Regions from separate parts of the Streptomyces sp. NPDC059008 genome, predicted to be linked through region 1. Evidence: riboswitches for the same ligand, from Rfam matches in the RefSeq annotation. Region 1 holds a riboswitch; each other region holds the start of a gene.

Region 1 (10,422 bases):
GATACCGCGCTTGAGCCGGTCGATCGCCTCGACCTCGATCTGCCGGTCGGCCTGGAACATCTCGGTGACCGACTGGCCGACCCGGACATGGAACAGCCGCTGGTAATTCGGCAGACCGTCGAGGAACAGAATCCGGTCGGTCAGCACCTCCGCGTGCTTCATCTCGTCGAAGGACTCGGAGCGGGTGTACTTCGCGAGCTTCGTCCAGCCGAAGTTCTCCTGCATCTTGGCGTGCAGGAAGTACTGGTTGATCGCGGTCAGCTCGGCGGTCAGCTGCTCGTTGAGGAATTCGATGACCTCGGGGTCGCCCTGCATGGCTGCGGGCTCCTTCCACGCGGGAACTGGGCAGGTGCCGCGCATCCTCGCACCGCACGGAGAGGGCGTCCAGTAAGTTCACGCTTAGTACGAGTTGCCCGAATCCCTCCGTCCCTGGTCATCGGCACCCCTTCCGGTCTGACAACATGGAGGGCATGGGTCAGCCGGAAAGCCGCGAAGAGGAGCATGCACAGCTGCCTCCGGGGCAGCGGCTGCAGAGGGGCTGGCCGGTGACGCACTACGGACCGGTCCCGAAGTTCCGCCCCGAACGCTGGGAGTTCCGGGCTTTCGGTGCCACCGCGGACGGCGCGAAGCACTGCTGGTCGCACGAGGAATTCACGGCGCTGCCCTACGCCACGGTCGTGGCCGATATGCACTGCGTGACGAAATTCAGCATGCTGGGAGCCGAATGGGGCGGCGTGCTCACGAAGACCGTTCTGGACCTTGCGCCGCCCGCGCCGGATGTCACCCATGTGATGGTGTGGGCCGAGTACGGCTTCAGCTCGAATCTGCGGCTGGAGGATTTCGCCGCGGAGAAGTGCATCTTCGCCACACACCGCTCCGGTGAACTGCTCACCGCCGAGCACGGCTTTCCGGTCCGCCTGATCGTTCCGCACCTCTACGCCTGGAAAGGCCCCAAGTGGGTCCGCGGCATCGAATACATGCGGGCCGACCGCCGCGGCTTCTGGGAGGAGCGCGGCTACCACAACCTGGGCGACCCCTGGCGCGAGCAGCGCTACTCGTACCAGGAAGAGCCCGGGGACGGGCCCGAGCTCTGACGCCCGGCGCCCCGGGCGCTGCCTAGTACGGCCGCAGCCCCTTGAGGCGGGCCACATCGGCCGCGTGCCCCTCCTTGCCGCCCGGGGTCTCCACGACCAGCGGCACCCCGGCGGTCGAGGGATGGGTGAACAGCTCGGCGAACGGCTCCGCGCCGATGTGACCTGTGCCGATGTTCTCGTGCCGGTCCTTGTGCGCGCCCACCACGTCCTTGGAGTCATTGGCGTGGATCAGCTTCAGCCGGCCCTCGCCGGTGACCTCCACCAGCTCGTCCAGCAGCGCCTTCATCCCGCCCGGCGCCGCCATGTCGTGCCCGGCCGCGAAGGCATGGCAGGTGTCCAGGCAGACGCCCAGCTTCGGGTGCCGGTCCAGCGCGTCGAAGTACGGCCCGAGGTCCTCGGCCCGGGAGCACAGCGAGGCGCCCTGCCCCGCCGTGGGCTCCAACAGCAGCCACGGGTCGTCGGGGTGCGTCAGCTCGTCGAGCAACGGCCGCATCCGCTCCCTGACCTGCGCCATCGCCGCCTCGCGGGGCCGCCCGCCGGTCGCCGAGCCGGTGTGCACGACCACGCCCAGCGCGCCGATCTCCCGGCCGCGGCGCAGCGAATGGCGCAGCGACGCCACGGACCGCTCGACCGTCGCCTCGGTGTGCGAACCGAAGTTGATCAGATACGGCGCATGCACGTACACCGGCATCCCCTGCAGCGCGCAGGCCGCACGGAACGCCTCGTCCTGTTCGGGACTGCCGGGCAGCGTCGCCCAGCCGCGCGGATTGGCCACGAAGACCTGCACGACCTCGTCACCCATCTCACGGGCGTACGGAATGCCGGTCTTGGCCAGGCCGCCGGCCACCGGCACATGGCCGCCGACCGGATTACGGGCACGGGCGCGCTGCTCGGCGCCCTCGGGGGAGGGGGATTGGCTCACCCTCCCAGGGTGCCAGGTGCCCCGCGGCCGCCCGGCCGCGGATCCCCGCCGCTACAGCGCACCCTTCAGCTTGATGGTGATCGTGCCGCCCTTCGGAGCCTTCTCGCCGGGCTCGACGGACTGGGTGTCGACCTCGTCCTGCGGGAACAGGAACGGCTTCTTCACCTCGACCCGGAAGCCGTGTGAGGTCAGCTCCTTCTTGGCGTCCGCCTCGCTCATGCCGGTGACATCCGGGACGGCGATCATCTCGGGGCCCTTGGAGAGCGTGAGGGTGACCGTCTCGCCCTTGCCGAGCGGTTCGCCCGGATTCGGCGTCTGCCGGGCGACGGCCCCCTTGTCCTGCGGGGAGAACACCCGCTCCTCGGCGATGCGCACCCGCAGGCCCGCCGCGCGCAGCGTGGCCTCGGCCTCCGCGCGGTCGCTGCCGATCACACCGGGCACATCGACCTGGGCGCCCCGGCTGACGGTCAGCGCCACCGCCGTGTCGGGCCGCCGCTTGGTGCCCGCGGCCGGGTCCGTGCGGATCACCGACCCCGGGGCGACGTCCTTGTCGAAGTCACGGGTCACGGTGCTCGGGATCAGACCGAGGTCGCGCAGCTTGCGCTTGGCGTCCGCGACCGGGGTCCCCGACAGATCCGGGATCGTGACGATCTCCGGTCCGCGGGAGACGGTGATCGTGACCGTGCCCGTGCCGCGGATCTGCTTGCCGTTCGCCGGGTCCGTCTTCATGACATGGCCGCGCTCCACGTTGGAGCTGAAGCCGCGGACGACCTTGACCCCCAGCCCCGCGTCCCGCAGCGTCTCGACGGCCTTGTCCTGCGGCATGTCCAGCACCGCGGGGACGGTGGTGAACTGGCCCGAGTTGATGTACCAGACGCCGGTGCCGACCCCGAGGAGCAGCAGCACGGCCGCGATGACGGTGACGAGCCGCCGCCGCTGCATCAGCCCGCCGCCGGGCGCCGCAGGGGCGGCCGGCACCGGCCGCAGCCTGGTCGTCTGCTCCGCCGGCGGCACCTCCAGGCGGCTGGTGCGGTTCAACTGGGCCTGGTCCGTCCCGGGCGGCAGCTGCACACCGCCGGGCCGCGGCAGCACGTCCGTACGCTCCGTACCGTCGCCCGCCCCGGCGCCGCCCTCGGGCACCTCCTTGGCCTGCGGCGGAACGACGTCCAGCTGCTCGTCGGTCAGCCCCGCCCGGGTCTCCCGCGCCTGCGACAGCAGCGCCACCGCGTCCTGCGCCCGCTGCTGCGGATCGCGGGCGCAGGCCAGCGCGACCAGCTCGTCCAGCCGCGGGGCGAGCCCGGGGACCAGCTCGGACGGCGGCAGTACGTCCTCGTGCAGATGCTGGTAGAGCACCTGCGCCACCGAGCCGCCGGTGTGCGGCTTGCCGCCGGTCAGCATCTCGTAGAGCACCACGCCGCAGGCGTAGACGTCGACCCGGGCGTCCGCGGTGCCGTGCTCCAGCTGCTCGGGCGCCAGATACGACACGGTCCCCAGGAGCGACCCCGTCGAGGCGGTGGTGTTGGTGTCCACCGCCCGCACCAGACCGAAGTCGGCGACCTTGACCCGGCCGTCGTCGCCGATCAGGACGTTCTCCGGCTTCATGTCGCGGTGCACCAGCCCGGCGCGATGCGCGGCCCCCAGGGCGGCCAGCATGGGCTCCAGGATGTCCAGCGCGGCCCGCGGCTGCAGGGCGCCGCGCTCGCGCAGCACATCGCGCAGGGTGCAGCCGGCGACGTACTCCATGGCCAGATAGACGTACGTACCGTCGGTGCCCTGGTCGAAGACGCCCACCACATTCGGGTGCGACAGCCGGGCCACCGACTTCGCCTCACGGATGAAGCGCTCCACGAACGCTCCGTCGGCGGCGAGGCTCGGATGCATCACCTTCAGCGCGAGCACCCGGTCGAGGCGGGTGTCCACCGCCTTGTAGACCGTGGCCATACCGCCGGCGGCGATGCGTGCCTGGACGCGGTAGCGGCCGTCGAGCAGCTGGCCCACGAGCGGGTCTTGGAGCGTCGTATCCACGGCAGACGAGTCTACGGGTCCGCTGCGCTTGGCTTGCTTCCCACGTTGTCGGCTTTCCCGCCGTGGTGGTTTCGCTTGTTTTCGCCTGCGGCGGGCTGGGTGCCGCTGCGCGGGGCGTTTTCGGCAGCGGGTGCGGCCCTCCGGACTCCGTCCTGCGGTCCGCCCCCTCCCGTGGGTGGGGGAGAGGAGACCGGTGGGGGTCCCCGTATGCCCTCGTGTGCCGGTAGTCGACGGACGGGGCTCGCCCCCACCGACCGCTCTTTCCACCCACCCACGGGAGGGGACAGACCGTAGGACGGAGTCCGTAGGGCTGTCACCGCACCCGACACACAACCGCCCGCCGCAGGCGCAACGGCGAAAACCCCCACGGCGGGAAAGCCGACAACGTGGGAAGCCAGCCAAGCGCAGCGGACAGGCAGCGGAGGGGCTAAAACGCCGGTCGTTCCGGATCCAGTTCCGCCACGCCCCCCGTAGGGGAGGACGCCAGTGCGAAGTGCCGGCGCGGGATCCGGCCCGCCCTGTAGGCCAGCCGGCCCGAGGCCACCGCGTGGCGCATCGCCTCGGCCATCAGCTCCGGCTCCTGGGCGCGGGTCACCGCGGAGGCCAGCATCACCGCCGCGCAGCCCAGCTCCATGGCGAGGGCGGCATCCGAGGCGGTGCCCGCGCCGGCGTCAAGGATCACCGGGACGCCGGCGCGTTCGGTGATCAGCTGGAAGTTGTGCGGGTTGCGGATGCCCAGGCCGGAGCCGATCGGCGAGCCCAGCGGCATGATCGCGGCGCAGCCCACGTCCTCCAGTTTGCGGGCCAGGACCGGATCGTCGTTCGTATAGGGCAGCACGGTGAAACCGTCGTCCACCAGGGTCTCGGCGGCGTCCAGCAGCTCGATCGGGTCGGGCAGCAGGGTGCGCTCGTCGGCGACGACCTCCAGCTTGACCCAGTCGGTACCGAGCGCCTCCCGGGCGAGCCGGGCGGTGAGCACCGCCTCGCCCGCGGTGAAGCAGCCCGCCGTATTGGGCAGCACCCGGATCCGGTGCCGTTCCAGCACGGACAGCACCGAGCCCTGCACGGTCGGGTCCAGCCGCCGCATGGCGACCGTCGTCAGCTCTGTACCGGAGGCGAGCAGCGCGCGCTCCAGGACGTCGAGGCTGGGCACCCCGCCGGTCCCCATGATCAGGCGGGACCGGAAGGTGGTGCCGGCGATGGTGAGGGGGTCGGGGCCGGCGGCGGACGGGGCGGGGGCCGCCCCTCGGGACACCTCGGTATCGGTCATGTCTGCGGATCAGCCTCCCTGGACCGCGGTGAGCACCTCGACGCGGTCACCTTCGGCGAGCGGGGTGGTGGGCCACTGGGTGCGCGGCACCACGACTTCGTTGAGCGCCGCGGCCACCCCGGTGGGCGCCGCGGACAGGGTCGCGACGAGCCGGTCGAGGGTGAGTCCGCCGGGGATCTCGCGGGCCTCGCCGTTGACCGACACGGAAACACTGGCGCTGCTCATACGGGCTGCTCCTCCAGGAAGCGGGCGCGCGCGGCCCCCGGGGCGGCGGTGAGGGTCCCGCCACGGGAGAAGCGCGCGGGGGTGAAGGGAAGGGCCTCGTCGGGGACGTTCCCGGTGGCCAGCACCTCGGCCATCACGTCACCGGTGACCGGCGTCAGCAGGACCCCGTTGCGGAAGTGCCCGGTGGCCAGGTGGAGGCCGGGCAGAGCGGTCGGCCCGAGGAGCGGCGCGTTGTCGGGGGAGGTGGGGCGCAGCCCGGCGCTGGTCTCCACCAGCGGCAGCTCGGTGATGCCGGGGACCAGCTCGTGGGCGTCCCGCAGCAGCTCGTAGACCCCGCCCGCGGTGACGGTGGTGTCCCAGCCCAGCTCCTCCATGGTGGCGCCGACGACCAGCTCGCCGTTCTCCCGCGGCACCAGGTAGAGGGGGTTGCCGCGCACGACCGCCCGTACGGTGCGCGACAGGAAGGCCGGGGACCCGGCGGGCACGTCCGGCAGCCGCAGCCGCAGCACCTGTCCCTTGACCGGCCGGACGGGCGGCAGCACCTCGTCGGGGACGCCGGTCAGGCGACCGATGTGGCTGCCCGCCGCGAGCACGGTCTGCCCGGCCGACAGCCGTGTGCCGTCGGCGAGTTCGGCGCCCGAGGCGCGGCCGCCGTCGAAGGTCAGCCGCTCGACCCGGCTCCGGTGGAGGACCACCCCGGCCCGTTCGCAGGCCACCAGCAGGGCGCTCGCCAGCCGCCGCGGGTCGACCTGGTGGTCGCCGTCGACCCGCAGGCCGCCGCGTACGCCGGGGGCCAGCATCGGCTCCAGGCGGCGGCACTCGCGGCCCGTGAGCCACTGTGAGTCCAGGCCCGAGCGGATCTGCAGGGCGTGCAGTTCGCGCAGGTGGGCGCGGTCGTCGGCGTCCAGCGCGACGGCCAGGGTGCCGCACCGCCGGTAGCCGATCGACGTCCCGGCCGCCTCCTCCAGCTCCTCGGTGAACCGCGGGTAGCGCCGCGCCGAGTCGAGATTGAGGGCCAGCAGGGTCTGCTCGCCGTAGTGGAGCTCGGTGACCGCGGCCAGCATTCCGGCCGCGACGCGGGCCGCGCCGCCACCGGGCGCCGGGTCGGCCACCGTGACGGTCAGCCCGCGGCCGGCCGCCCGCCAGGCGGTGACCAGGCCGATGACGCCGCCCCCGATGACGAGCACATCAGGGTGCCCGGTGACTGGTTTCGATGGTGTGGCAGATGGATGCATGGGCGTCCAGCCCCTCCCTTCGCCGGCATGACCCGGATCAGGTTCGTACGGTCGGAGGCCGGCCAGCCTCCCTCTCAGCCCGGTGCGTCCGGGCTCCCGCGAGTGCGTGTAGCCGTCACCCTAATACGGGGCGCGAGCCGGGGTAAGGGAACGGTCGGCGTACACGGGGGCCGCGGCTGTCGGGGGAGCGGCACCGGTGGCGCGTGCGTGGCCGTGCCGTCCCCGGAGCCCGCGGGGCGGGGCACGGGCCCCTGGAGCGCGGTCATGACGCTGTGTCAGAGATCTCGTCGCGCGGTGCTGCGAGCGGCGTCGCACACCGTCCTAGAGTGATCGGGTGAGCGAGCAGAGCACATCCTCCCAGTCTCCCGGCCACCCGCCGCGCGTCGTGATCGTCGGCGCCGGAATCGCGGGCGTGCAGACCGCGGTCGCCCTGCGTGAACAGGGGTGGCGCGGCGCGATCACGCTGCTCGGTGACGAGCCCCACCAGCCCTACGACCGCCCCCCGCTGTCCAAGGCGGTGCTGCTGGGCAAGGCGGACGGCTCCGCCTTCGACGTGGACTTCGCCGCGCTCGACATCGAGCTCCACCTCGACCGCCGGGTCACCGCCCTGGTGCCGGACGCCCACCGGGTCGAGACGGTCCGGGGCCCGGTCTCCTACGACTACGCGGTGATCGCGACCGGCGCCGCCCCGATCACGCTGCCCGGGAGCGAGGGCCTGCCCGGCGTCCACCTGCTGCGCACCCTCGACGACGCCGAGCGGCTGCGCCCGGTGCTCGCCGCCCAGCACGAGATCGTGGTCGTCGGGGCGGGCTGGATCGGCGCCGAGTTCGCCACCGCGGCGCGCGAGGCGGGCTGCGCGGTCACCGTCGTCGAGGCCGCCGACCGCCCACTGGCCGGGGCACTGCCCGCCGAGGTCGCCGCCCATATGGCCGGCTGGTACGCGGACGCCGGCGCCGAGCTGCGTACCGGCGCCCGGGTCGCGGCCGTCACCGCCGGCCTGGTCACCCTCGAGGACGGCGCCACGCTGCCCGCCGACGCCGTGGTCGTCGGGATCGGGGCCCGGCCCGCCACCGCCTGGCTGGCCGGCTCGGGCGTCGAGGTGTCCTCCGAGGACGGCTCGGTGCTGGCCGACGACCGGCTGCGCACCTCCGTGCCCGATGTGTACGCGGTCGGCGACTGCGCCTCCTTCCCGTCCGCCCGTTACGGCAGCCGTCTGCTGATCCACCACTGGGACAACGCCCTCCAGGGCCCCCGTACGGTCGCCGAGAACATCGCCCGCGGGGAGGCGGAGGGGATGGTCTACGACCCCGTCCCGTACTTCTGGTCCGAGCAGTTCGGCCGGTTCGTGCAGTACGCGGGCCATCACGGGGACGCCGACGAGCTGGTCTGGCGCGGTGACCCGGCCCAGGCCGCCTGGTCGGTGATCTGGCTGCGGGGCGGACGGCTCGTCGCGTTGCTGGCCGTGGGGCGGCCGAGGGACCTCGCCCAGGGGCGCAAGCTCATCGAGCGGGGTGTGACCCTCGACCGGGACCGGGCCGCGAACGCCGCCGTGCCGCTGAAGGCCGCGGTGCAGTAGGGCGGACCCGGGTGCCGGACTGCCGGGCGGGCGCGGCGGGCGTGGAGGCGCGCCGGACCTGTCCGTCGGCAGGTGTGCCGACGGCCGTGTCGACAGGCGTGTCGTCACCCTCCGGTGTGCCGGAGGCCCCTGATGGCGATGCCCGGCTACCGACTGTCAGTGCGAGGTGGCAGGCTTGTCCTGTGACCGAGATTGACGCAAACATCGATGGACTCGTCCCCGCCTGGCTCACCCTCCCCGACATCGCCGAAAAGCTCGGCGTCGAGGTGACCCGTGTCCGGCAGCTGGTCAAGGAGGGCCAGCTGATCGCGGTGCGCCGCGGCGAGAACAGGGTGCTGCAGGTACCCGCCGATTTCATCAAGGACGACAAGGTGGTCAAGGGCCTCGTCGGCACGCTCACGCTCCTCAAGGACGACGGCTTCACCGACGAGGAGATGCTGGAGTGGCTGTTCACCGCGGATGAGACCCTCCCCGGAACCCCGGCGCAGGCGCTGCGCGAGAATCGCGGCACGGAGGTGAAGCGCCGGGCCCAGGCGCTCGCCGTCTGACGCGCCCGGCGCTCGTCAGCAACCGCACCAGCATCCGTAACCACAACTACGGGGTGTACGGTCCGGAAGGTCCGGCCCGTACACCCCCGACCTGGGGGGAAGCCGCCCGATGACCACCGCACGACAGGCCCTGTCCGACGCCCGGCTCTACCTCTGCACGGACGCCCGCAGGGCCCAGGGCGACCTCCCCCGGTTCCTGGACGCGGTGCTCGCCTCCGGCGTCGACATCGTCCAGCTGCGCGACAAGGGCATGGAGGCCGGCGAGGAGCTCCGCCATCTGGAGGTCTTCGCGGACGCCTGCCGCCGGCACGGAAAGCTGCTCGCGGTCAACGACCGCGCGGACGTCGCCCATGCGATCGGCAGCGATGTGCTGCATCTCGGGCAGGGCGATCTGCCGGTCCCGGCCGCCCGCGCCGTCCTCGGCGCGGACATCCTCATAGGCCGCTCCACCCATGCCGAGGCCGAGGTGGACGCCGCGATCGCCGAGCCCGGCGTGGACTACTTCTGCACGGGCCCGTGCTGGCCGACGCCCACGAAGCCGGGCCGCCACGCCCCCGGCCTCGACCTGGTCCGCTACACCGCGGCGCGCGCTCCGCAGCGCCCCTGGTTCGCGATCGGCGGGATCGACGCCGGCAATCTGGACGAGGTGCTCCGGGCGGGCGCCCGCCGGGTCGTGGTGGTCCGCGCCATCACGGAGGCCGACGACCCGGGCGCGGCGGCCGCAGCGCTGGCCAAGCGCGTCCGCGGCTGGGACTAGGCCTGTCCGACGGGTCATGGCGGGGTCCGACGGGTCGTCGTGGCCGGGCCCGGGAGACACCCCCGCTCGTGCTCCGGAGAGCCGGGGCGCGAGGGGCGACGGGGGCGGGAATCGGACGCCCAGGCGGCCGGAAAATGTCCAATCAGTGGACACGAAGCCGACCAACCAGGCAAAACGTCGATGACGGTTGGTGTGTGCCCGGCCCGTGGTTAACCTGCCGGTATGGCCCTAGGTACAGCTTCCACCAGGACTGATCGCGCACGCACCGTGCGCGAACTGCTGGCTTCCGGCAAGCAGTCATACTCGTTCGAGTTCGCCGCCCCGAAGACCGAGAAGGGTGAGCGGACCCTGTGGAACGCCATTCGTCGGATCGAGGCCGTCGCCCCGACGTTCGTCTCGGTGACATACGGCGCCGGCGGCACCTCCCGTGACGGAACGGTGCGCGCCACCGAGCGCATCGCCACCGACACCACCCTCACCCCGGTCGCCCATCTGACCGCGGTCAACCACTCGACGGCGGACCTCCGCAACATCATCGGCCAGTACGCCGACGCCGGGATCCGCAATATGCTCGCGCTGCGCGGCGACCCGCCCGGCGACCCGATGGGGGAGTGGGTCAGGCACCCCGACGGCCTCGCCTACGCCGCCGACCTGGTCCGGCTGATCAAGGAGTCCGGCGACTTCTGTGTCGGCGTCGCCGCCTTCCCCGAGATGCACCCGCGCTCGACGGACTGGGACACCGATGTCGCCCACTTCGTCGACAAGTGCCG
Region 2 (10,422 bases), on a different contig from region 1:
CAACTGGGCGGCCGGCAACGCCCGGCTCTGGTTCCTCGGCGACTTCACCGACCGCGGCCCGGACGGCATCGGCGTGATCGACCTGGTCATGCAGCTCTCCGCCCAGGCCGCGGCGGCCGGCGGCTACTGCAAGGCCCTGATGGGCAACCACGAGCTCCTGCTGCTGGGCGCCAAGCGGTTCGGCGACACCCCCGTGCAGTCCGGTGCCGGCACCGCCTCCTTCCAGGCGGCCTGGCTCCTGAACGGCGGCCAGAAGACCGATATGGACCGGCTGCAGGACCACCACCTCCAGTGGATGGCCCGGCTGGACGCCGTGATGGAGGAGGACGGGCATCTGCTCGTGCACTCCGACACCACCGCCTACCTCGACTACGGCGACTCCATCGAGGCCGTCAACGACAACGTCCACGACGTGCTCACCCGCAGCGACGCCGACGAAGTCTGGGACCTGTTCCGCAAGTTCACCAAGCGCTTCGCCTTCCGCGACGAGTCCGGCTCGCAGGCCGTACGCGAGCTGCTGGACGCCTACGGCGGGGACCGCGTCGTCCACGGCCACAGCCCGATCCCGTATCTGCTGGGCGAGGTCGGCACGGAGGACAGCGAGGGCGACGGCATCGCCGTCGACGGTCCGCACGTCTACGCCGACGGTCTGGCCATCGCCATGGACGGCGGCATCACGATGGCCGGAAAGCTGCTGGTCGTTCAACTTCCGCTGACTGGCTGAGCGTTCCGGGGGCAGGTGTACGTCAAGCCTGGCGGCTGGTCGGCCGGGTCGGAATCGGGGGGCGGCACAGACGGAATCCGGTCGTGGCATTACTCAATTTCCGCAAACTCTCTGTCACCCCATGCCGGAGTCGCTCTACCATCGGGCTATCCGTAGCAGGCTCTCCTCCGTTTCCGCCCACTGCCCGGCCAACGCCGGCCGTACGGCCCTACGGAGCATCGGGGGATGCACATGAACAGCGCTCCGCACCTGCTGAACGAGGATCGCGCGGAATTCACGCGGATCCTCGATGAGGCGCTGCGTACCGCCGAATACCGCCCGGACGACCCCACCGCCGCCGCGGGAAAGCACCTGAGCACCGAGCAGTTGCGCACGATGGCGCTCAGCGCGACCACCGCCATCGCCGCCTGCGCAACGGCCGAATACCAGCGCTATGTGCAGCTCCGCGCCGAGTTGCGCGCGCCGGCGCCCGCAACGTCCGGCGCCGGTCTGAGCGGCGAGGAGCTGGGTGAGGCCGCCGACGGGGGGCTGGGACTGGCCACCGCCACGGCCATGGGCGAGGCCGAAACCACCGGTGCCGGGCTGGCCGCGATGATCACCGTCCTCGCCCCGGTCCTCGCGGGCATCGCCGCGGTCCTCTTCCTCCTCATCGGCTACGTCCTGCGCACCATCAGCCCCGACAAGTCCCTCGCGGAGCCGCTGATCAGCGTCGGCTGGATCTTCGCCGCGCTGGCCGCCGCCGGGACCCTCGTCGCGATGGGCTGCCTGCTCGTCACGGCGCTGCGCAACGGCCCGTCCGCCCGGTCCACCAGAGCCGACGAGCTGGGCGAGGCGCTGGACGACGCCCGCGAAGCCTGGCGGAGCGCCCTCCTGGAGCGCGGAGTGCTGCCCTTCCTCCGTGAAGCGCTGGCCGATCCGGCGGCCGCCCCCGACGACGACCCGGTCCGCTACGTCCCGCGCCGCACCACCGCTCCCGAGAGCCGCATCCCCACCCTCGGCTACACCCGCCCCGAATTCACCAGCCCCGACAGCGGCTCGTCGGGCTCCCGCCCCCGCTACTCCAGCCCGGACTTCACCAGCCCGGATTACGGGAGGCCGGATCACACGCCGGACTAGGGCGGGTCTCTCCGATCTCCGTGGGCCTGCGATGCCCGGCACACCGGCCACGTCCGCCGTCGCTCGGGCATCGCAAGGCCCGATCCGCCGGCGAGCCCGAGGTCCGTCGGCGTCGCTCAGTCAGTGAGGTCGCTCAGCAGCTCCCGGACGCGGGCCCGGATCTCGTCGCGGATCGGGCGGACGGCGGCCACACCCCGGCCTGCCGGGTCCTCCAACTTCCAGTCGAGATACCTCTTGCCGGGGAAGACCGGGCAGGCGTCACCGCAGCCCATGGTGATCACCACGTCGGATGCCCGCACCGTCTCGGCGGTCAGCACTTTCGGCGTCTCGGCCGAGATATCGATGCCGACCTCGGCCATCGCCTGGACGACGGCCGGGTTGACGGTGTCGGCGGGGGCCGAACCGGCCGAGCGGACCTCCACCTTGCCCTGGGCGAGGTCGGCGAGGAAGGCAGCGGCCATCTGCGAGCGTCCGGCGTTGTGGACGCACACGAACAGCACCGATGGCTTGCGGGGGTCAGTCATGGACGTGCTCCTGGTGGCCGGCCGGCACGGCGGCCGGGGCAGGGGTGTCGGGGAAGAGGCGGCGGGCGGCCAGGGCGACGTAGACCAGGCCGATCAGTACCGGCACCTCGATGAGAGGGCCGACGACACCGGCCAGGGCCTGGCCGGACGTTGCGCCGAAGGTCGCGATGGCGACGGCGATGGCGAGTTCGAAGTTGTTGCCGGCCGCGGTGAACGCCAGGGTCGTCGCCCTCGGGTAGTTCAGGCCGACGGCCTTGCCCAGGGCCATGGAACCGGCCCACATGAGCGCGAAGTACACCAGCAGCGGCAGTGCGATGCGTGCGACGTCCAGCGGGCGGGAGGTGATCGCGTCCCCCTGGAGGGCGAAGAGCACGACGATGGTGAACAGCAGTCCGTAGAGCGCGAAGGGGCCGATGCGGGGGATCAGCTTCGTCTCGTACCAGGTGCGGCCCTTGGTCTTCTCCCCCAGGCGGCGGGTGAGGAACCCGGCGGCCAGGGGGATGCCGAGGAAGATCAGCACACTGCGGGCGATCTCCCACACGCCGACGTTCAGCCCGGTCTGTTGCAGGCCGAGCCAGCCGGGCAGGACGGAGAGGTAGAACCAGCCCAGCAGGCTGAACGCGAGGACCTGGAAGACCGAGTTCAGGGCCACGAGGACGGCGGCGGCCTCGCGGTCGCCGCAGGCCAGGTCGTTCCAGATGATGACCATGGCGATGCACCGGGCCAGCCCCACGATGATCAACCCGGTCCGGTACTCCGGCAGGTCGGGCAGGAAGAGCCAGGCGAGCGCGAACATCACGGCGGGGCCGGCGATCCAGTTGATCAACAGGGAGGGGATCAGCAGGCGGCGGTCCCGGGTGACGCTGTCCAGGCGGTCATAGCGGACCTTGGCCAGCACCGGATACATCATCACCAGCAGGCCCAGCGCGATCGGCAGGGAGACGCCGGTGACGGTCACCTTCGCCAGGGCGTCCCCCAGGCCCGGCACCGCACGGCCCAGGACCAGGCCGGCGGCCATGGCCAGCAGGATCCATGCGGCCAGGAAGCGGTCAAGGAACGACAGTCGGGCCGCGACCGGCCCCGCAGCGCTGTTCCGCGTGGTCATGAGGCGGCCTCCGCGGGCGCCTCGGCGGACGGAGTGAGGGGCCGGCCGGCGGGGCGGGTGAGGATGCCGGCCAACCGGTCGGTCATCTCGGGAAGCAGCCGGTAGTACACCCATGTCCCGCGACGTTCGGAGTCGATCAGCCCGGCCTGCTTCAAGAGCTTGAGGTGGTGGGAGATCGTCGGCTGGGACAGGTCGAAGGCCGGCGTCAGATCACACACGCACACCTCGCCGCCGGCCCGGGAGGCGATCATCGACAGCAGTCGCAGCCGCACCGGATCCCCGAGGGCCTTGAAGACCTTCGCCAGCTCGCCGGCCTGATCCTCGTCCAGCGGCGCGGTCAGCAGCCCGGGGCAGCACTCCTGGGTCTGACCGAGCACCTCAAGCTTTTGATTCGACATGCGTCTATGTTGACGAACTTCGATCCACGGCGCAAGCTTGCATCGAGAGACATCAATACAACGTGACGAGGAGGCCGTAATGTCCCGCGTTCAGCTCGCCCTCAGCGTTTCCGACCTCGACGCCTCGGTGGAGTTCTACGCCAGGCTCTTCGGCGTCGAGCCGGCCAAGCGCCGCCCGGGGTACGCCAACTTCGCCCTCGCCGAACCGCCGCTCAAGCTCGTCCTGATCGAGGGCGACGCCGACCAGCAGACCCGCCTGGACCACCTCGGCATCGAAGTCACCTCCACCGAACAGGTCACCGCCGCCACCGACCGTCTCACGGAAGCCGGACTGGCGACGTTCACAGAGAACGACACCTCCTGCTGCTACGCCCTCCAGGACAAGGTCTGGGTCCACGGGCCCGGCAAGGAACCCTGGGAGGTCTACGTCGTCAAGGCCGACACCGAGCAGATGGGCGAGTCGCCCGCGCTTGAGGGGGATGCCTGCTGCGGCAGCGGCCAACACGGGGCGGGTTGAGCCAACACATCTGCTCCGCCGGCTGGTTGATCGCTCCGTAACGGCGGGGCCCCATCTGGGCCTCCGCCGTTACTCTCAGGCGCGGAATTCAGTCCGCCAGCGGCAGATACACACGGTTGCCCGCGGCCGCGAACTCCTTGGACTTCTCCAGCATCCCCGCCTCGATCTCCTCCGGCGTCGCGTCCGCGTCGCCGCCGAACTGCTCGGTGATGCTCCTACTGATCTTCATCGAGCAGAACTTCGGGCCGCACATCGAGCAGAAGTGGGCCGTCTTCGCCGGCTCCGCGGGCAGTGTCGCGTCGTGGAACGCGCGTGCCGTGTCCGGGTCGAGGGCCAGGTTGAACTGGTCCTCCCAGCGGAACTCGAAGCGGGCGTCGGAGAGCGCGTCATCCCATTCCTGGGCTCCCGGGTGGCCCTTGGCCAGGTCCGCCGCATGGGCCGCGATCTTGTACGTGATGACGCCGGTCTTGACGTCGTCGCGGTCGGGCAGGCCCAGGTGCTCCTTGGGCGTGACGTAGCAGAGCATGGCGGTGCCCCACCAGGCGATCATCGCCGCGCCGATGCCGGAGGTGATGTGGTCGTAGGCAGGCGCGATGTCGGTGGTCAGCGGGCCCAGCGTGTAGAACGGTGCCTCTTCGCAGATCTCCTGCTGGAGGTCGATGTTCTCCTTGATCTTGTGCATCGGGACATGGCCCGGGCCCTCGATCATGGTCTGCACGCCGTGCCGCTTGGCGATGGTGTTCAGCTCGCCGAGCGTCCGCAGCTCGGCGAACTGCGCCTCGTCGTTGGCGTCCGCGATGGAGCCGGGGCGCAGTCCGTCACCGAGCGAGTAGGTGACGTCGTACGAGGCGAGGATCTCGCAGAGCTCCTCGAAGTGCGTGTACAGGAACGACTCCTGATGGTGCGCGAGGCACCAGGCGGCCATGATCGAGCCGCCTCGGGAGACGATGCCGGTCTTGCGGCGGGCCGTGAGCGGGACGTAGCGGAGCAGCACACCGGCGTGCACCGTCATGTAGTCGACGCCCTGCTCGGCCTGTTCGATCACGGTGTCCTTGTAGATCTCCCAGGTCAGCTCCTCGGCCTTGCCGTCGACCTTCTCCAGCGCCTGGTACAGGGGGACGGTGCCGATCGGGACGGGGGAGTTGCGCAGCACCCACTCGCGGGTGGTGTGGATGTTGCGTCCGGTGGACAGATCCATGACCGTGTCGGCGCCCCAGCGGGTCGCCCAGGTCATCTTCTCCACCTCCTCCTCGATGGAGGAGGTGACCGCCGAGTTACCGATGTTGGCGTTCACCTTCACCAGGAAGTTCTTGCCGATGATCATCGGCTCGATCTCCGGGTGGTTGACGTTGGACGGCAGCACGGCGCGGCCGGCCGCGATCTCGTCTCGTACGAACTCGGGCGTGACGTTCTCGCGGAGGGCGACGTACTCCATCTCCGCGGTGATCTCGCCGCGCCGGGCGTATGCGAGCTGGGTGACGGCGGCGCCGTTGCGGCCACGGCGGGGCTGGCGCGGACGGCCGGGGAAGACCGCGTCCAGGTTCTTGAGGCCACCGCGCGGTGAGGTGTGCTTGAGGCCGTCGTCCTCCGGCCGCATGGGGCGGCCCGCGTACTCCTCGGTGTCGCCGCGAGCGATGATCCAGTTCTCCCGCAGCGGCGCGAGACCACGACGGACATCGGTTTCGATGTTGGGGTCGGTGTACGGCCCGGACGTGTCGTAGAGCGTCACGTGCTTGCCGTTGGTGAGGTGCACCCTCCGGACCGGGACCCGAAGATCCGGGCGCGATCCGGAGACATAGCCCTTGTGCCAGCCGATCTGCGGCTCGCTGCCGGCACCGTTTTCGTTTTTGGGCGTGCGTGCATCCTGCAGAGTCATGAGACCCAACTCCCTACGCCGGCATTACCCGGTAACAGGTTCGGCGGTCGACACAGCGGCTTCCGTCCATCGACGTTTCACGTGAAACATCACTGGGACGAAGGTCAGCGCCCTCTCAGCCCGGTGCTCCGAGCTCCCGCGATTGCAAAGGTGGCACCACGGTAGCGGCCGACGTAGCGGGGTGAACAGGGGGCCCCATGAGTTGTTGCAATGATCTGTGGGTGAGCTCTCACGAATCCCACCCCCACCCCGCCGCGCACTCGCACGGTCACGGCCACGGCCCTGCCGCGCCCGTCTCGCGGCATCTGCGCAAGGTCATCGCGGCGGTGCTGATCCCGTTCGCCACCGCGGTCGCGGTCGGCCTGGTCGTGCTCTGGCCGGGCGGCGCACCGGGGCACAAACCATCCGGTGTCGGCTTCGACCAACCCACCGAGCAGGCCAGAGTGGTGAAGGTGGCTGAGGTGAACTGCGCGGATGTCCATGCCGAGCAGCAGCCTCAGCCTCCGTCACCGACGGGGCAACCGCCGGCCGGGGGAGCGGCACCGGACAAGCCCTGCCAGCAGGCGACCATCAAGGTCACCACGGGCGAGAACGCCGGGCGCACCTTCCAGACGGTGGTGACGCCGGACGCGCTGCGGCACTACACCACCGGGCAGGAGGTGGTGGTGTCGTACTCCCCCAAGGCACCCAGGGAACTGCAGTACTCGGTCACCGATGTCGACCGGTCTCTTCCGATGTGGGTGCTGGCAGGCATCTTCGCCATCGCCGTCGTGGTCGTCGGCCGGCTGCGCGGGGTGCTCGCGCTGGTCGCACTGGCGGCCAGCTTCGTCGTCCTGACGCTGTTCATCCTCCCGGCGATCCTGCAGGGCTCCAATCCGCTGGTGGTGGCCGTGGTGGGGGGCTCGGCGATCATGCTGATCGCCCTCTACCTGTGCCATGGGCTGACGGCCCGTACCTCCGTGGCGGTACTCGGCACCCTCGCCTCGCTCCTGCTGATCGCACTGCTCGGTTCGGTCTTCATCGGCTGGGCGCTGCTGACGGGCAATACGGACGACACGACCGGGCTGGTGCACGGGCTCTACCCGAACATCGAGATCCGCGGACTGCTCCTGGCGGGGATCATCATCGGGTCGTTGGGTGTGCTCGACGATGTGACGGTGACCCAGACCGCCGCGGTGTGGGAGCTGAAGGAGGCGGACCCGACGGCGGGCTGGCGCAAGCTCTACGGCGCGGCGATGCGGATCGGCCGCGACCACATCGCGTCCGTCGTCAACACCCTTGTCCTGGCCTACGCGGGTGCCGCGCTGCCGTTGCTTTTGCTGTTCTCGATCGCACAGAGCAGCGTCGGTACGGTCACCACGAGCGAGGTCGTGGCGGAGGAGATCGTGCGCACGCTGGTCGGCAGCATCGGCCTGGTCGCCTCGGTGCCGCTGACGACGCTTCTGGCGGCGCTCGTCGTCTCGGCGGACCGCAGGAACGACGGCACACGTCGCGCACAGGGGACAGCGGACCCGGGGGCAGGGAGTGCGGGGGCAAGGGGCGCCGACGATGCGTCGCGCGGCCGGTCGGGACGGCGTGGAGGGCATGGCAGGCGACGCAAGCGGTAGCGGTACGGGCATGCCGCGCACGGGGCCCGGAGGGGCGCGCGGCATGTGAAGTGACCGGCGGACCCGTGTGGCGCCGGTGTGGACGGGGCGTTCGGGCCGGGGTCAGCCGGCGGGCGCCTCCGTGAGGATCCGGTCCAGCACGGCCTCCAACGTGTCGCAGACCTCTTCCTTGCCGAGCGGCACGAGCCGGTCCGTACGGTCCAGGAAGGCGACCAGCGGCGCCGCGCTCACCCGGAACAGGGCGCGCTCGGCGCCTACTTGGAGGCTGATGAAGACATCGCTGAGATGCTCGGGCGAGGCCGGTTCGATCCGCACATCACCCTCACCGGACGGCCGGCTCAAGCCGTCCAGCAGCAGCTCACGCCCGAAGGCCCAGGTGACGGGCGCATCACCGGGCAGGTCGAAGGTGAGGCGGACGGCGTAGGGATCGGCGCTGTCGAAGTCCAGCTCCACCGGAATCCGGAACGCGAGCTCCTCGGAGACGACGAAGCTCATGATCACTTCTGCCTGAACTGTGTCGGTCATCAACCACTGCCCCGCACTTGATCGGAGATGGCCGGGAAACATCCCCCGTAGCCCTATTGCCGCCATCGTCGGCCACGTGCTGGCAGATCACAAGGAGTGAGTTTTCAGATACTGATAGAGAAGGCGAGTGTCGTTAGTGTCGCCTCCGCCATTTTTCGTAGTCGATCCGTAACGGACCGCAATCGGTGCAGTTCGTTGGCGGGAAGTGACACCGCCAACGTCGCCGCGGCCGCACCAACCTGGATGGGGATGGCCGAACACACCGTGCCCAGGGCATATTCCTGTCGCTCGAAGGCGGCCTGACCGCGACGCACCGTATCCAAACGGCGCAGCAAATCGTCCTCAGATCGCAGGGAAAAGGGCGTTATCGACTGCAGGGGATGCCGCGACAGATGCTCCTTCCTCGATGCCTCGTCAAGCTGCGCGAGCAGACACTGCCCGATCGCATGAGCGTGAGCGGTGGTACGAAAATCAACCCATTCCTCCACCGGCGGCCGATCCGGGTTGTCCGCGACCGCCACGACCTCCACTTCACCCTCCCGGTAGACGGCGAAGTAGACGGCGGCGCCCAGCTTCCGGCCCGCCACGGCCAGCGCCTCGGAGATCTGGGCCCGCTGCCGGCGCCTGGCCCCGGCCTTGCCGATGGCCTCCGCCGCCGCACCGATGACGAAGACGCCGTTCTCGCGCTGCAGATAGCCCTCGTAGGTCAGGGTCCGCAACAGGTGGTAGGTCGTCGGCAGCGGCAGCCCGGTTTCTCTGGCGAGTTGTTTGGCCGGCGCCCCATCGGCGTGCTCGCTCACCGCTTCCAGCAGCCGGAGCGCTCGCTGCACCGAACCGATCAAGGTGGGGTGTGAGGTGGATTCGCCGTTCACCATTGCCAACGCCAACCCCCAGATCGGCTCGCCGTGGGGCACGGGGGCCCCGGTCGCGGGACCCGCTCCCACGACCGCGCGCGTCTCCCAGGCTTCCGCGATGACGCCGGCCCGGCCTCGCCTCACCCGGTATTTTCCGGAACGTCACCATCCGGAAGACGCCTGCGATCCGCACTCTAACTCCGCCGATCGGAGCAGTAAGCCGAAAGCCGGGGGAGTTAACCCACCTGGCGCACTAGTTGGCGTGCGGAGGCAGGGGCGGGCCGACATCCGACCTGCGGGGCCGCTGTTGAACGGAGTTGGGCGGTGCGCGCCGGGTGGCGCGTCGGCACGGGCGGGGTCGTCCGGACGCAGTCGTCCGGACGGAGGGTGTGGCTTACCAGTCGCTCTTCGACGAGGACGACGACGAACCGTTGAACCTGCGGACGAGGTAGACGACTCCGGCGATGAGGGCCGCCGCGATGAGGAGCTTGAACAGCACGCCGATCAGGAACCCGAGCGCCGAGGCGATGAATCCTCCGAAGACCACGATCAGGACGACGGGCACCACGACCCAGGTGACCCACCACGGAAGCCCTGCGAATATCCCCTTACCAGCCACTGCTCTGCCCTGCTTTCTGTCTGTAACGGCGTCTGTACCGCGCTATCTGTCCACCGCACTGTCTGTGCGCCGATGGCACCGTCCGCGCGCCGGGCCGCTGCCCGGCCGTCTCCGGTTCTCCCATCACCAACGATGCTAGGGCGCGGAGCACGGCCGCGGGGGCTGCGCAGCCCCGGTCCTCCCCTGAGCCTTCCCCTACGGGTATCGGGCCTCGACCCTTAGCTCTCAGGAGGAGAGAAGACCACCATCACCCTGAGATCCTCGCTGATGTGGTGGAACTTGTGGGGAACCCCGGCCGGCACATAGACCACGCTTCCGCGCGCCACCGGCTCCGTCTCCGCGCCGACGGTGATCGCTCCCCGGCCGCTGACCACGAAGTACACCTCGTCCTGGGCGTGCGGCTGCTGCGGATCGATGCTGCCGGCGTCCAGCGCGTACAGCCCGACCGACATGTTGCGTTCCCTGATGAACTGCAAGTACGCACCGTCGTTGGCGGCCCGCTCCGCTTCCAGTTCATCCAGCCTGAAGGCCTTCATGCCGTTCGCACCCCTTGATGG
Region 3 (10,422 bases), on a different contig from region 1:
ACCGCATCGGACTCTCCGAGTACCGCGCGCTGACGCGGCTGGCCGAGGCCGACGACGGCGAGCTGCGCATGCAGGAGCTCGCCGACCTCATCGGCCTCAACCAGAGCTCCGTGAGCCGGCTGGCCTCCCGTCTGGAGTCCTCCGGCCTGACCCGCCGCGACCTGTGCCCCGACGACCGGCGCGGCGTCTACAGCGTCATCACCGACGAAGGCCGGAAAGTCCAGCTGAAGGCGCGCCCCACCTACGACGGCGCGCTGCGCGAAGCGCTGGACGCGGCGGCCTCGGACGGGCACCTCGGTCCCCTCGTGGAGTCCCTGCGGTCCTAACATGGCGGGCGTGCAGCCGAATTCACCGCTCCCAGCGCCCCGCCGTCACGACGACCACGACCGGGAAATCGAATCCCTCGAGGAGTTCGACCGGGTCGCCGCCTCGGGCAGCCTCGCCGGATACCGCATCCAGTCCGTCGACCTGACGGACCGTACGTTCGCGCTGCTCGGCACGGACACCACGGAGTCGGTGTTCCTCGGCTGCGTCATGGAACCGGACGCCGCCACGAAGGTGCGCGCCGGGGGCGCACTGGTCTTCCCGCCCATACCCGGCCTGCCGTTCGATCCGTACCGCGGCGCCCTCTACGGGCCGGACGAGCTCTTCGTCGGGCTGGTCGACGCCGGCTACGACTCCACCCCGGACGCCCGCACGTACCACTGGTACCAGGAGACCAAGTCGGACGGCGACATCTTCGCCTCGATGCTGCGCAGCATCCACGACGACGCCGTCTCCGACGCCCTGGACGAGCACCTCGCCGGCGCCCGGGTGGTGGGTGTCATGGGCGGGCACGCCCTGGAGCGCGGCTCCGTCGCCTATGCGGGCGCGTCCCGGCTCGGCCGCCGGCTCGCCCGCGACGGCCTGACCGTGGCCACGGGCGGCGGCCCCGGTGCGATGGAGGCGGCGAACCTCGGGGCGTACGCCGCGCCGTTCGAGGACGACATGCTCGACGCGGCGCTGGAACTCCTCGCCAAGGCACCGCACTTCGCCCCCTCGGTCACCGACTGGGCCCGGGCCGCCTTCGACGTGCGCCGGGGCCATCCCGGCGGCGGCGCCTCGGTCGGCATACCCACCTGGTTCTACGGGCACGAGCCGCCCAACGCCTTCGCCACCCATGTCGCCAAGTACTTCGTCAACGCGGTCCGCGAGGACGGCCTGCTGGCGCGCTGCAACGCCGGCGTCGTCTTCCTGCCGGGCGCGGCCGGGACCGTACAGGAGATCTTCGACAACGCGACCCCGAACTACTACCGGTCGCGGGGCGAGCCGACCCCGATGGTGCTGGTCGACCGTGCGCACTGGACCGAGCGGCTGCCCACCTGGCCGTTGCTCCAGGCGCTGGCGGCCGATCGCCCGATGGCGGCCCGGATCGCCCTGGTCGACTCGGTCGACGAGGTTCCCCGGGCGCTCGCCCGCCTCGGGGCGGGGGCGGCTTCCTGACCCGGCCGGGTCCCGCTCCCGGCGCCCTCGCCCGCTCCGCCGCCGGTCGCCGCCGGCCGGCCGCGCGATCTGTTTGCCCGGCCGAGGCAACTCCCGTCCCGAAATGAGCGTCTGCCAGGCCAGGTAATGAACAGGTAATGCCAAGTGCGTGTGAACGGAGCTCCTGGTGATCATCGGCCTTCTGACGGCCGTAGCGGCGTCGGCCTGCTACGGCACGGGTTCCGTCCTACAGGCGGTGGGGTCGCGCAAGTCCGCCCGCCGGGAGGCGGCCAAGTCCTCCGCGTCCTTTGACACCGGCGTCACCCAGCACGGCGGCCCCAGCCTCTCCTCCACCGCGAAAGCCGCCGTGACCTGGGAATTCATGGTGGGCACGGTGCTGGACTTCATCGGCTTCGGGCTCGGCGCGCTGGCGGCCAGGCTGCTGCCGCTGTTCCTGTCCCAGACCGTGATCAGCGCCAACCTGGTGATCACCGCCGTACTGAGCATCAAGCTCCTGGGCATCCGGCTCAGCCGGGCGGAGTGGGGCTCGATCGCCGTGGTCTGTTCGGCGCTGGTGCTGCTCGCCACGGCCGCGGGCCCGGAGGGCAGCGGCCATACGCCGATCGCGACCCACTGGTGGCTGCTGGTCGCGTCCCTCGTGCTGATCGGCGGCGGCACCCTGATCGTGCGCCTGCTGGGCGCGCGGGCCGCGATCCTCGCCGGTCTGCTCTCCGGTCTGGGCTTCGGCGCGCTCGGCGTCGGCGTACGGGTGCTGAACGGCGTGGACCCGTTCCATCTGCCCTCGCTGCTCGGCGACCCGGCCCTGTACGCGATTCTCGTCGCGGGCATCGGCGGGATGTATCTGCACACCGTCGCCCTGCAGATCGGTTCGGTGAACGGCGCCACCGCGGCGCTGGTGGTGGGCGAGACCGTGGTCCCCGGCATCCTCGGGGTGATGTGGCTGGGCGACTCCTCGCGTCCGGGCTTCGCCTGGGTCGCCGTCCTGGGCTTCGTGGTCGCCGTGGCGGGTGCCGTAGCGGTCGCCTGGTTCGGTGAGCCGGAGGGGGAGGGCGTACCGGCGGCAGACGCCCCTACGGGCGCGGAGGTGCCGGCCCAGGCCGCAGGCGGCGCGGCGCCGGCGGGTGGGAGCGCGCACGGGGAGCGGGCCGCGCACCCTGTGACGACCGCACCCGAACGCTGACGCCCGGCTACGCGCCGGGCTCGCCGTCCAGCACCACGACGTCCTGTGCGGCGAAGGCGAGGCCCACCCGCTCGCCCACCGCGGGCGCGTCCCGCAGCGCGCAGGCCGCCTCCAGCTGAGGTCCGCCGGACGGCTGGAGCAGCACGGTGACATGGGTGCCGCGGAACGTCCGGGCCGCGACGGTGGCGGGCAGTCCCTCGGCGGCGGGGGTCAGCCGCACCCCGGCGGGGCGTACGAGCAGCCGGCACGGGCCGTTCCGGGTGCCGTCCGGGACCGGGACCTTGCCCCAGGGCGTGGCGGCGGCCTCGCCCTGCACCGTCGCCTCGACCACGTTGTCGAAGCCGAGGAAGCGGGCGACGAACTCCGTGGCCGGCCGCCGCCAGACCTCCAGCGGTGTGCCGGTCTGCGCGATCCGGCCGTCCTGCATCACCACGACCCGGTCGGCGAGCGCGAAGGCCTCCTGCTGGTCGTGGGTGACGGCCAGCACCGTGGTGCCCAGGTCGCGGAAGAGGCGGCGCAGTTCGACGACGAGCCGTTCGCGCAGCCCGCGGTCGAGCTGGCCGAGCGGCTCGTCCAGCATCAGCAGCCGGGGGCGCGGGGCGAGCGCACGGGCCAGGGCGACCCGCTGCTGTTCGCCGCCGGACAGGGAGGCCACGGCGCGCCGCTGGGCGCCCGGCAGCCCGACGAGGTCCAGCAGTTCGGCGACCGTGCGGTCCTGGTCGGCGCGCGAGGCGCGCCGCATCCGCAGCCCGAAGGAGACGTTGCCGGCGACGTCGCGCTGCGGGAAGAGCTGGTGGTCCTGGAACATCAGCCCGACCCCGCGCCGGTGTGTGGGCACTCCCGACTGGTCGCCCCCCTCCAGCAACACCTGTCCCGCATCGGCGTGTTGGAGGCCGGCGACCACCCGCAGCAGGGTGGACTTGCCGCTGCCGCTCGGCCCCAGTACGCAGACGATCTCGTGCGCGGCGACCTCCAGGTCCACCGCGTCCAGCGCGGCCCGCCCGGACGTGCCGAAGCGGACGGTCACCCCGTCCAGTCGCAGCAGTTCGCGTGCGGTGCTCTCGTTGCGTGCCGTCATCTAGAACTCCCCGGACTGGTCGGTTCGCGCGCGCTCCAGGATCAGCAGGGCGCCGGCGCACACCACCATCAAGATGGTGGACAGGGCCATCGCCTGCCCGTAGTTGAGCTCTCCCGCGCGCCCCAGCAGCCGTGCCACGGCCACCGGGAGCGTCGGCTGGTCGGGCCGTGCGATGAAGACCGTCGCGCCGAACTCGCCGAGCGACACGGCGAAGGCGAAGCCCGCGGCGATCAGCAGTGCCCGCCGCACCATCGGCAGGTCGACCTCGCGCCACACCCGCCACGGCGAGGCACCGAGCACGGCCGCCGCCTCCCGCAGCCGTCCGTCGACGGCCCGTAGGACGGGCAGCATGGTGCGGACCACGAACGGCACCCCCACCAGTGCCTGGGCGAGCGGGACCAGCCACCAGGAGGTGCGCAGGTCCAGTGGTGGTTCGTCGAGGGTGATCAGGAATCCGAAGCCGACGGTGACCGCGGAGACGCCGAGGGGCAGCATCAGCAGTGCGTCGAATCCGCGGACGAACCTGCCGGCCAGGGGGATCCGCCCGGACGGGCCCCGGCTCGATCCGGGGAGGGTCAGAGCGGCGGCCGCCAGCCCGCCCACCACCAGCGCGATGACGGTGGCGGCCGCCCCGTAGGCGAGGGAGTTCCACAGGGCTTCCAGGGGGGCGACGACGAAGGTGCCGTCACCGGCCCCGGAGGAGCGCAGCGACTCGTAGAAGACCGCTCCGTAGCCGTCCGGCCCGGCGAACGACCGCTCCACGAGCACGACCAGCGGGGTGATCAGCAGGACGGCGATGATCAGGAGTGTCGCCCACAGCAGCGCCCACTGGCCGCGGCCGCGTGGCCGCTGCGCGGTCTGCGAGGCGGCGACGAGCCGGAGGGCGGACTCCCTGCGGCGCACGGTCCAGGCGTGCAGCGCCAGCACGCCGAGCACCGCAACGAACTGGATCATGGTGAGGACGGCGGCCGTCGGCAGGTCCAGGAAGTCGGCGGTCTGCCGGTAGATCTCCACTTCCAGCGTCGAGAAGGTGGGGCCGCCGAGAATCTGCACCACCCCGAAGGAGGTGAAGGTGAACAGGAAGACCATCAGGGCGGCGGCCGCGACGGCCGGTCCCAGTGCGGGCAGCGTCACCCGCCGCCAGGCCGCGAACCGTCCGGCGCCCAGTACCCGCGCCGCCTCCTCCTGGCGCGGGTCGAGCTGCCCCCACAGTCCGCCGACGGTCCGTACGACCACGGCGTAGTTGAAGAAGACGTGCGCCAGCAGAATCGCCCAGACCGAGGTGTCCAGGCGCAGCCCCCACAGGTCGTCGAGCAGCCCGCCGCGCCCGACCAGCGCCAGGAAGGCCGAGCCGACGACGACGGTCGGCAGCACGAACGGCACCGCCACCACCGCCCGCAGCAGCTGTTTGCCGGGGAAGTCGAAGCGCGCGAAGACATAGGCGCCGGGCAGCGCGATCAGCAGCGTCAGCCCGGTCGAGGCGGCCGCCTGCCAGAGGGTGAACCACAGCACGTGCACGACATCCGGGTCGCTCAGCACGGCGCCGAACCGGCTCAGTTGCCACTGCCCGCCGTCCTTGAGTCCGCGCCCGACGATCGCCACGACCGGGTAGGCGAAGAACAGCGCGAAGAAGGCGAGCGGCACGGCCATCAGGCCGAGCCGCACCGCCGTTCCCCGTGCGGGCCGTCTGCTGCGGGCGCCGGCTACTTCAGGACGAGCGAGGACCACTGCTTGATCCACTGTTCGCGGTTCTCGGCGATGTCCTTCGGGGCCAGCGTCGCCGGCTTGTCGATCTTCGCGCCGTAGGTGGTGAACAGCTCCGGCAGCTTGGCGTCCTTGCGCGCCGGGTTGACGAACATCTGCAGCGGCACGTCCTCCTGGAACTTCTTGCTCAGCAGGAAGTCCAGCAGCGCCTTGCCGCCCTTCTCGTTCTTCGCGCCCTTCAGGAGGCCGCCGAACTCGATCTGGCGGAAGCAGGTGCCGGTCGCGACGCCGGTCGGGGCCTGCTCGGGCGCCGGCTTCTTGCCGAGCACCTCGACGGGCGGGCTGGAGGCGTAGGAGACCACCAGCGGCTTGTCGCCCTTGCCCTTGCCGGCCCCGGAGCCCGAGAACCGCTCGTTGTAGGCCTGCTCCCAGCCGTCGACGACCTCGACGCCGTTGGCCTTGAGCTTCTTCCAGTAGTCCTGCCAGCCTCCCCCACTCTCGGCTTCGCTCGAGCGGGAGGTGCCCCCATCGCCGTAGGTGGCGACGGTGGCGAGCTGGAAGGCGAGCCCCGGGGAGGAGGTCGCGGCGTTCTCCGTGACGAGCAGCCCCTTGTACCGGGGCTTGATCAGATCGTCGAAGGTCTTCGGCGGCGCGATCTTGTGCCGGTCGAAGTAGGCCCGGTCGTAGTTGACGCAGATGTCGCCGTAGTCGAGCGGGGTGACGCGGTGCCTGCCCTTGTCGAGCTGCAGCGCGGCCGGGACGCTGTCCAGCCCCTTGGCCTGGTACGGGCTGAAGAGGTCCTCGTTCAGGCCGCGTGAGAGCAGGGTGTTGTCGATGCCGAAGAACACATCGCCCTGGGGGTTGTCCTTGGAGAGGATCGCCTGGTTGACGGCCTTGCCGGCGTCTCCGCTCTTGAGGAGCGTGACCTTGTAGCCGCTCTCCTTCTCGAAGGCCTTGAGCAGCGGCTTGGGGAAGGAGTCGTGGCTGACGAGCGTGACGGTCTTGGCGTCCGCGTCGCCGCCCGAGGTGCCGCATGCGGCGAGCGCGGTCATGCCGAGCGCGGCGGTGAGGGCGCTCGCGGTGATCCTGCTGGTGGTTCTCACTGATTTCCTCCTGGCTGGCCAGGAAGAGACGCGGCCCCGCCCGGTGTCCGCAGCTCACGGCGTCCGAAGACGCGCGCGAAGGACATCCGGGCAGGGCGCAACAGCATGAGTGACGACCGAACTTCCTACCCGGAATGACCCGGGCGAGGTTCAAGGGTCTGCGGGCACCGTAGGACTACGACGCTTCCGCACTCTCAGCGCTGTGGCGCTCCCCTGTCGGAATGTGCATTTGTTCGACGACACCGTACCAGCGGGCGCTCAGCGCTCCGAGGCGGCGAGCTGCCCGCAGGCCCCGTCGATCTCCTGACCGCGGGTGTCGCGGACGGTCACCGGCACGCCGTGCGCCTCGATGGCCTGGACGAACGCCCGCTCGTCCTCAGGGCGCGAGGCGGTCCACTTCGAGCCGGGCGTCGGGTTCAGCGGAATCAGGTTCACATGGACCCGCTTGCCCTTGAGCAGCCGTCCCAGCAGGTCACCGCGCCATGCCTGGTCGTTGATGTCCCGGATCAGGGCGTATTCGATCGAGATGCGCCGCCCGGACTTCTCCGCGTACTCCCAGGCCGCGTCCAGCACCTCACGCACCTTCCAGCGCGTGTTGACGGGGACGAGGGTGTCGCGCAGCTCGTCGTCCGGCGCGTGCAGCGACACCGCGAGCCGGCACTTGAAGCCCTCGTCGGCGAACCGCAGCATCGCCGGGACCAGGCCGACCGTGGAGACCGTGATCCCGCGCTGGGACAGGCCCAGGCCGTCCGGCTCGGGGTCGGTCAGCCGCCGGATGGCGCCGACCACCCGGTTGTAGTTGGCGAGCGGTTCGCCCATCCCCATGAAGACGATGTTGGACAGCCGCGCCGGTCCGCCCGGCACCTCGCCGTCGCGCAGCGCGCGCATCCCGTCCACGATCTGGTGCACGATCTCGGCGGTGGACAGGTTGCGGTCCAGCCCCGCCTGGCCCGTGGCGCAGAACGGGCAGTTCATTCCGCAGCCGGCCTGCGAGGAGATGCACATGGTGACCCGGTCCGGGTAGCGCATCAGCACCGACTCGACGAGCGTGCCGTCGTGCAGCTTCCACAGGGTCTTGCGGGTGGTGTCGTTGTCGCACGAGATGTGCCGTACGACGTTCATCAGGTCCGGCAGCAGCTCGCTCGCCAGCTTCTCGCGCGCCGCCGCCGGGATGTCGGTCCACTGCGCCGGGTCGTGCGCGTAACGGGCGAAGTAGTGCTGCGACAGCTGCTTGGCGCGAAACGGCTTCTCGCCGATCGCGGCCACCGCTTCACGGCGCTCGACGGGGGTGAGATCGGCAAGGTGCCGAGGGGGCTTCTTGGCCCCGCGCGGCGCGACGAAAGTGAGTTCTCCGGGTGCAGGCATGGTGGGTCCAGTGTCGCAGATCATCTGAGGCGCCCCAGGTGACGGCGGGGTGGGGACGGTCACCCTCCGTCGTCATCCGTCATCGTCGGCCCACCTCGCAGGCCCAGGGACGGCCCAGCGGCTCCCTGTTCCAGCGACTGCGACCCTGCCGCACGACGGCTGCGCGTCCGCCCCTATACGAGTCTGGCATCCCACTGGGGCCCGGCACGAAAGGCAACGTGCGGTACGAATCAGCTGACCTAGCCTCTTGAGGATGCGCATAGATCAGATGGCCCCCTGGCTCCACGAGCATGATGCGGCCCCGCAGACCGTGCTCCTATCGGCCCAGTTCGATGCGTACCTCAGCGCGCTCCCGTGGGCAGGCAGCGGGATCGACTGGCGGAACCTGCCGCACCGCTCGCTGGCGCTGGACGGCATCTCGGACGACGAGGTTGTGCATTGGGCCCGTCAGACGCCCTTGGCCTTGCACGCCCATGTCCTCGTCATCGACTCGGCTACGGAGCCAGGGGTGCTGTGCCGCTTCGAGGACGCCATGCGGGACTTCGAGCTGCTCTCCAACCGACCCGAGCTCTATATGTGCGGCACCGATCTCGTGAACGGTGAGGTACAGCCGGCCTTTCACCGCTTCATCGAGCGACGGTCGTTCCTGACCCTCACCGCCCGGGTATGAGGTCGGCCGCGGCCGGGATGGCGGGCGACCACTGCCTCGCAAGTTCACCCGGCCACCTGCCGGGGTCTGTGTGCCGTACGGCCCCGGGGCCACTGGTGAACCGCTCGGGTCTCCCGGAGTCCGGCACTGTTGATGGCAGCCACAGATGTCAGCCGGAGATGATCGACAACACCTCGGACACCCCGAAGACTCCGAACACGCCAACGAGCGCGACACCGATCACCACCCCGACGCACACCAGCGCGACGACGATCATGAGCCAGGAACGGCCGACTGCCGCGTGATACTCAGCCTCGTCATCCCAGTCCTGCACGAGCTCGTCAGCCATCTGACCTTCCATTCTCGTCCCAACTGCGGATCCGCTCGGCAGCTGTCCTCAGTACAGCGACACGGGTGCCCGGGCTGATCCCCACAGCGAAGTGCGTTCCCGCTTGCGCCATGAGGCCCTGAAGGAGCCCCATCACTCGCTCTCGCGCATTCTGCTCCGTGGCGACAGAAGCAACGGCATCCCTGAACTCTGGGGCCTCACTGGCAACAGCAATCCATGCCTGGAAAGTCTCCACCGCTTTGCTCGGCCGCTCCGCCCCAGTCGCGATCCAGCGGGCCATCTGCCGTGGATCGGCCCAGTCAGGCGGTGCGCGACAGATCCTCCAGGTGAGCGGCCAGTACGCGGCGGCATCGCTGCCCGTCGAGGATGCCGGGGTGGTGCACGGCGCTGAGGGAGAGGCCGTCCAGGAGGGATGCCAGGCGCTCGGTCTCGATGTCGAGGTCGCATCCGGGGCGCAGGGTGCCGGACTCGTCGAGCCGGGTCAGGACGCGGTGCGTCAGCTTTCTGGTGCCGGCGGCGGCCTGGTGCGCGAGGTCCTGGAAGGCCGGATGGGTGCGGGCCGCGGCGTTGAAGTCGAGGAAGACGGTGACCTCCGCGCGGCGGCGTTCGTCGAGCGGCAGCAGTTCGGCCAGGAGGTCGGTCACCAGGTGGAGCCGTTCGGCGCGCGGGTACCGGCTGAGGTCTCCGATGCGCTCGACGTGCTGGAGCAGCCGTTCGGAGAGGGCGTCGAGCATCGACTGCATCGCGAAGTCCATCAGCTCCTGCTGGCTGCCGAAGTAGTGGCGCAGCGAGCCGATGTTGAGTGCGGCCTCGTCGGCGACGGCGCGCAGCGAGGTGCGCTGCAGGCCGTCCCGTACGACGACTCGGTACAGGGCGGCGACGACCTCGCGGCGGCGGGCGTCCGGATCCACGACCTTCGGCATGGGGCCTTTGTATCACAGCCGTGATACATTGTTTTTTATCACAGGCGTGATACAAAAACGGGAGGACTCGTGGAGCGGCATCTCGACCTCATGCTGATCAGGTTCGGCGTCATCGCGGGTGGCCTGGTGGTGCTGACCCTGGTGGTCTTCGCCGTGGCCGTGGCACTGAAGCGCAGGGGCAGGCTCGATCAGGCCCGCCGGTACGCGGACCCCGCCCTGCGCGCGGCGCTGCGAGCCACCCTCCGCCGCCTGGAGGACGGCCCCACCCGTACCCGGCAGCGGGACGGCCGACGGTGAACGGCCTCGCCGTCGACGCGTCCGACCTCGCCCACCATCTGCTGCTGGACTACGCGGCCAAGGCCCTCATCGTCATCGTGGCCCTGATCGTCCTGGCGGCCGGGATGACGGTGATCTGGCGGCGAGCGGGTCGTGGCGTGGACGACGCGGGACGGCGGAACGCCGGGCCGCGGGGGACGGACGACCGTGCGGCAGGAAGCAAGCCGGGGTGGTGCGGGGCGCCAGGAGCCGTGAGGAGCGGACTGGCCGGGCCAGGAGCCATGGGGGACGGGGACGGGCTGAACGGGGCAGG

What was found. A riboswitch is a leader RNA that binds a small molecule or an ion and turns the genes downstream of it on or off. The one in region 1 is predicted to bind thiamine pyrophosphate.
Region 2: another riboswitch for thiamine pyrophosphate. It lies ahead of thiC (phosphomethylpyrimidine synthase ThiC); the one in region 1 lies ahead of thiO (glycine oxidase ThiO).
Region 3: another riboswitch for thiamine pyrophosphate. It lies ahead of ACFWZH_RS21820 (thiamine ABC transporter substrate binding subunit); the one in region 1 lies ahead of thiO (glycine oxidase ThiO).

The regions. Positions count from the first base shown of each region.
Region 1 covers NZ_JBHYJC010000054.1:643-11,064, forward strand. Annotated here, with positions in the region: gene bfr (bacterioferritin) at 1-315, opposite strand, end outside; gene ACFWZH_RS34800 (sulfite oxidase-like oxidoreductase) at 471-1,094, shown strand; gene ACFWZH_RS34805 (deoxyribonuclease IV) at 1,117-2,016, opposite strand; gene pknB (Stk1 family PASTA domain-containing Ser/Thr kinase) at 2,068-4,041, opposite strand; gene ACFWZH_RS34815 (thiazole synthase) at 4,469-5,209, opposite strand; gene thiS (sulfur carrier protein ThiS) at 5,321-5,536, opposite strand; gene thiO (glycine oxidase ThiO) at 5,533-6,771, opposite strand; TPP riboswitch at 6,769-6,881, opposite strand; gene ACFWZH_RS34830 (NAD(P)/FAD-dependent oxidoreductase) at 7,106-8,347, shown strand; gene ACFWZH_RS34835 (Rv2175c family DNA-binding protein) at 8,530-8,895, shown strand; gene thiE (thiamine phosphate synthase) at 9,005-9,652, shown strand; gene metF (methylenetetrahydrofolate reductase [NAD(P)H]) at 9,875-10,422, shown strand, end outside.
Region 2 covers NZ_JBHYJC010000001.1:380,658-391,079, reverse strand. Annotated here, with positions in the region: gene ACFWZH_RS01805 (metallophosphoesterase) at 1-724, shown strand, start outside; gene ACFWZH_RS01800 (hypothetical protein) at 950-1,840, shown strand; gene ACFWZH_RS01795 (arsenate reductase ArsC) at 1,957-2,364, opposite strand; gene arsB (ACR3 family arsenite efflux transporter) at 2,357-3,469, opposite strand; gene ACFWZH_RS01785 (ArsR/SmtB family transcription factor) at 3,466-3,867, opposite strand; gene ACFWZH_RS01780 (ArsI/CadI family heavy metal resistance metalloenzyme) at 3,947-4,384, shown strand; gene thiC (phosphomethylpyrimidine synthase ThiC) at 4,473-6,260, opposite strand; TPP riboswitch at 6,254-6,410, opposite strand; gene ACFWZH_RS01770 (YibE/F family protein) at 6,458-7,867, shown strand; gene ACFWZH_RS01765 (SsgA family sporulation/cell division regulator) at 7,970-8,392, opposite strand; gene ACFWZH_RS01760 (IclR family transcriptional regulator) at 8,497-9,267, opposite strand; gene ACFWZH_RS01755 (DUF5326 family protein) at 9,641-9,865, opposite strand; gene ACFWZH_RS01750 (cupin domain-containing protein) at 10,084-10,401, opposite strand.
Region 3 covers NZ_JBHYJC010000018.1:35,679-46,100, forward strand. Annotated here, with positions in the region: gene ACFWZH_RS21795 (MarR family winged helix-turn-helix transcriptional regulator) at 1-326, shown strand, start outside; gene ACFWZH_RS21800 (LOG family protein) at 328-1,482, shown strand; gene ACFWZH_RS21805 (hypothetical protein) at 1,649-2,662, shown strand; gene ACFWZH_RS21810 (ABC transporter ATP-binding protein) at 2,670-3,740, opposite strand; gene ACFWZH_RS21815 (ABC transporter permease) at 3,741-5,405, opposite strand; gene ACFWZH_RS21820 (thiamine ABC transporter substrate binding subunit) at 5,444-6,547, opposite strand; TPP riboswitch at 6,652-6,772, opposite strand; gene rlmN (23S rRNA (adenine(2503)-C(2))-methyltransferase RlmN) at 6,806-7,912, opposite strand; gene ACFWZH_RS21830 (hypothetical protein) at 8,166-8,582, shown strand; gene ACFWZH_RS21835 (hypothetical protein) at 8,731-8,910, opposite strand; gene ACFWZH_RS21840 (TetR/AcrR family transcriptional regulator) at 9,210-9,833, opposite strand; gene ACFWZH_RS21845 (hypothetical protein) at 9,903-10,130, shown strand; gene ACFWZH_RS21850 (hypothetical protein) at 10,127-10,422, shown strand, end outside.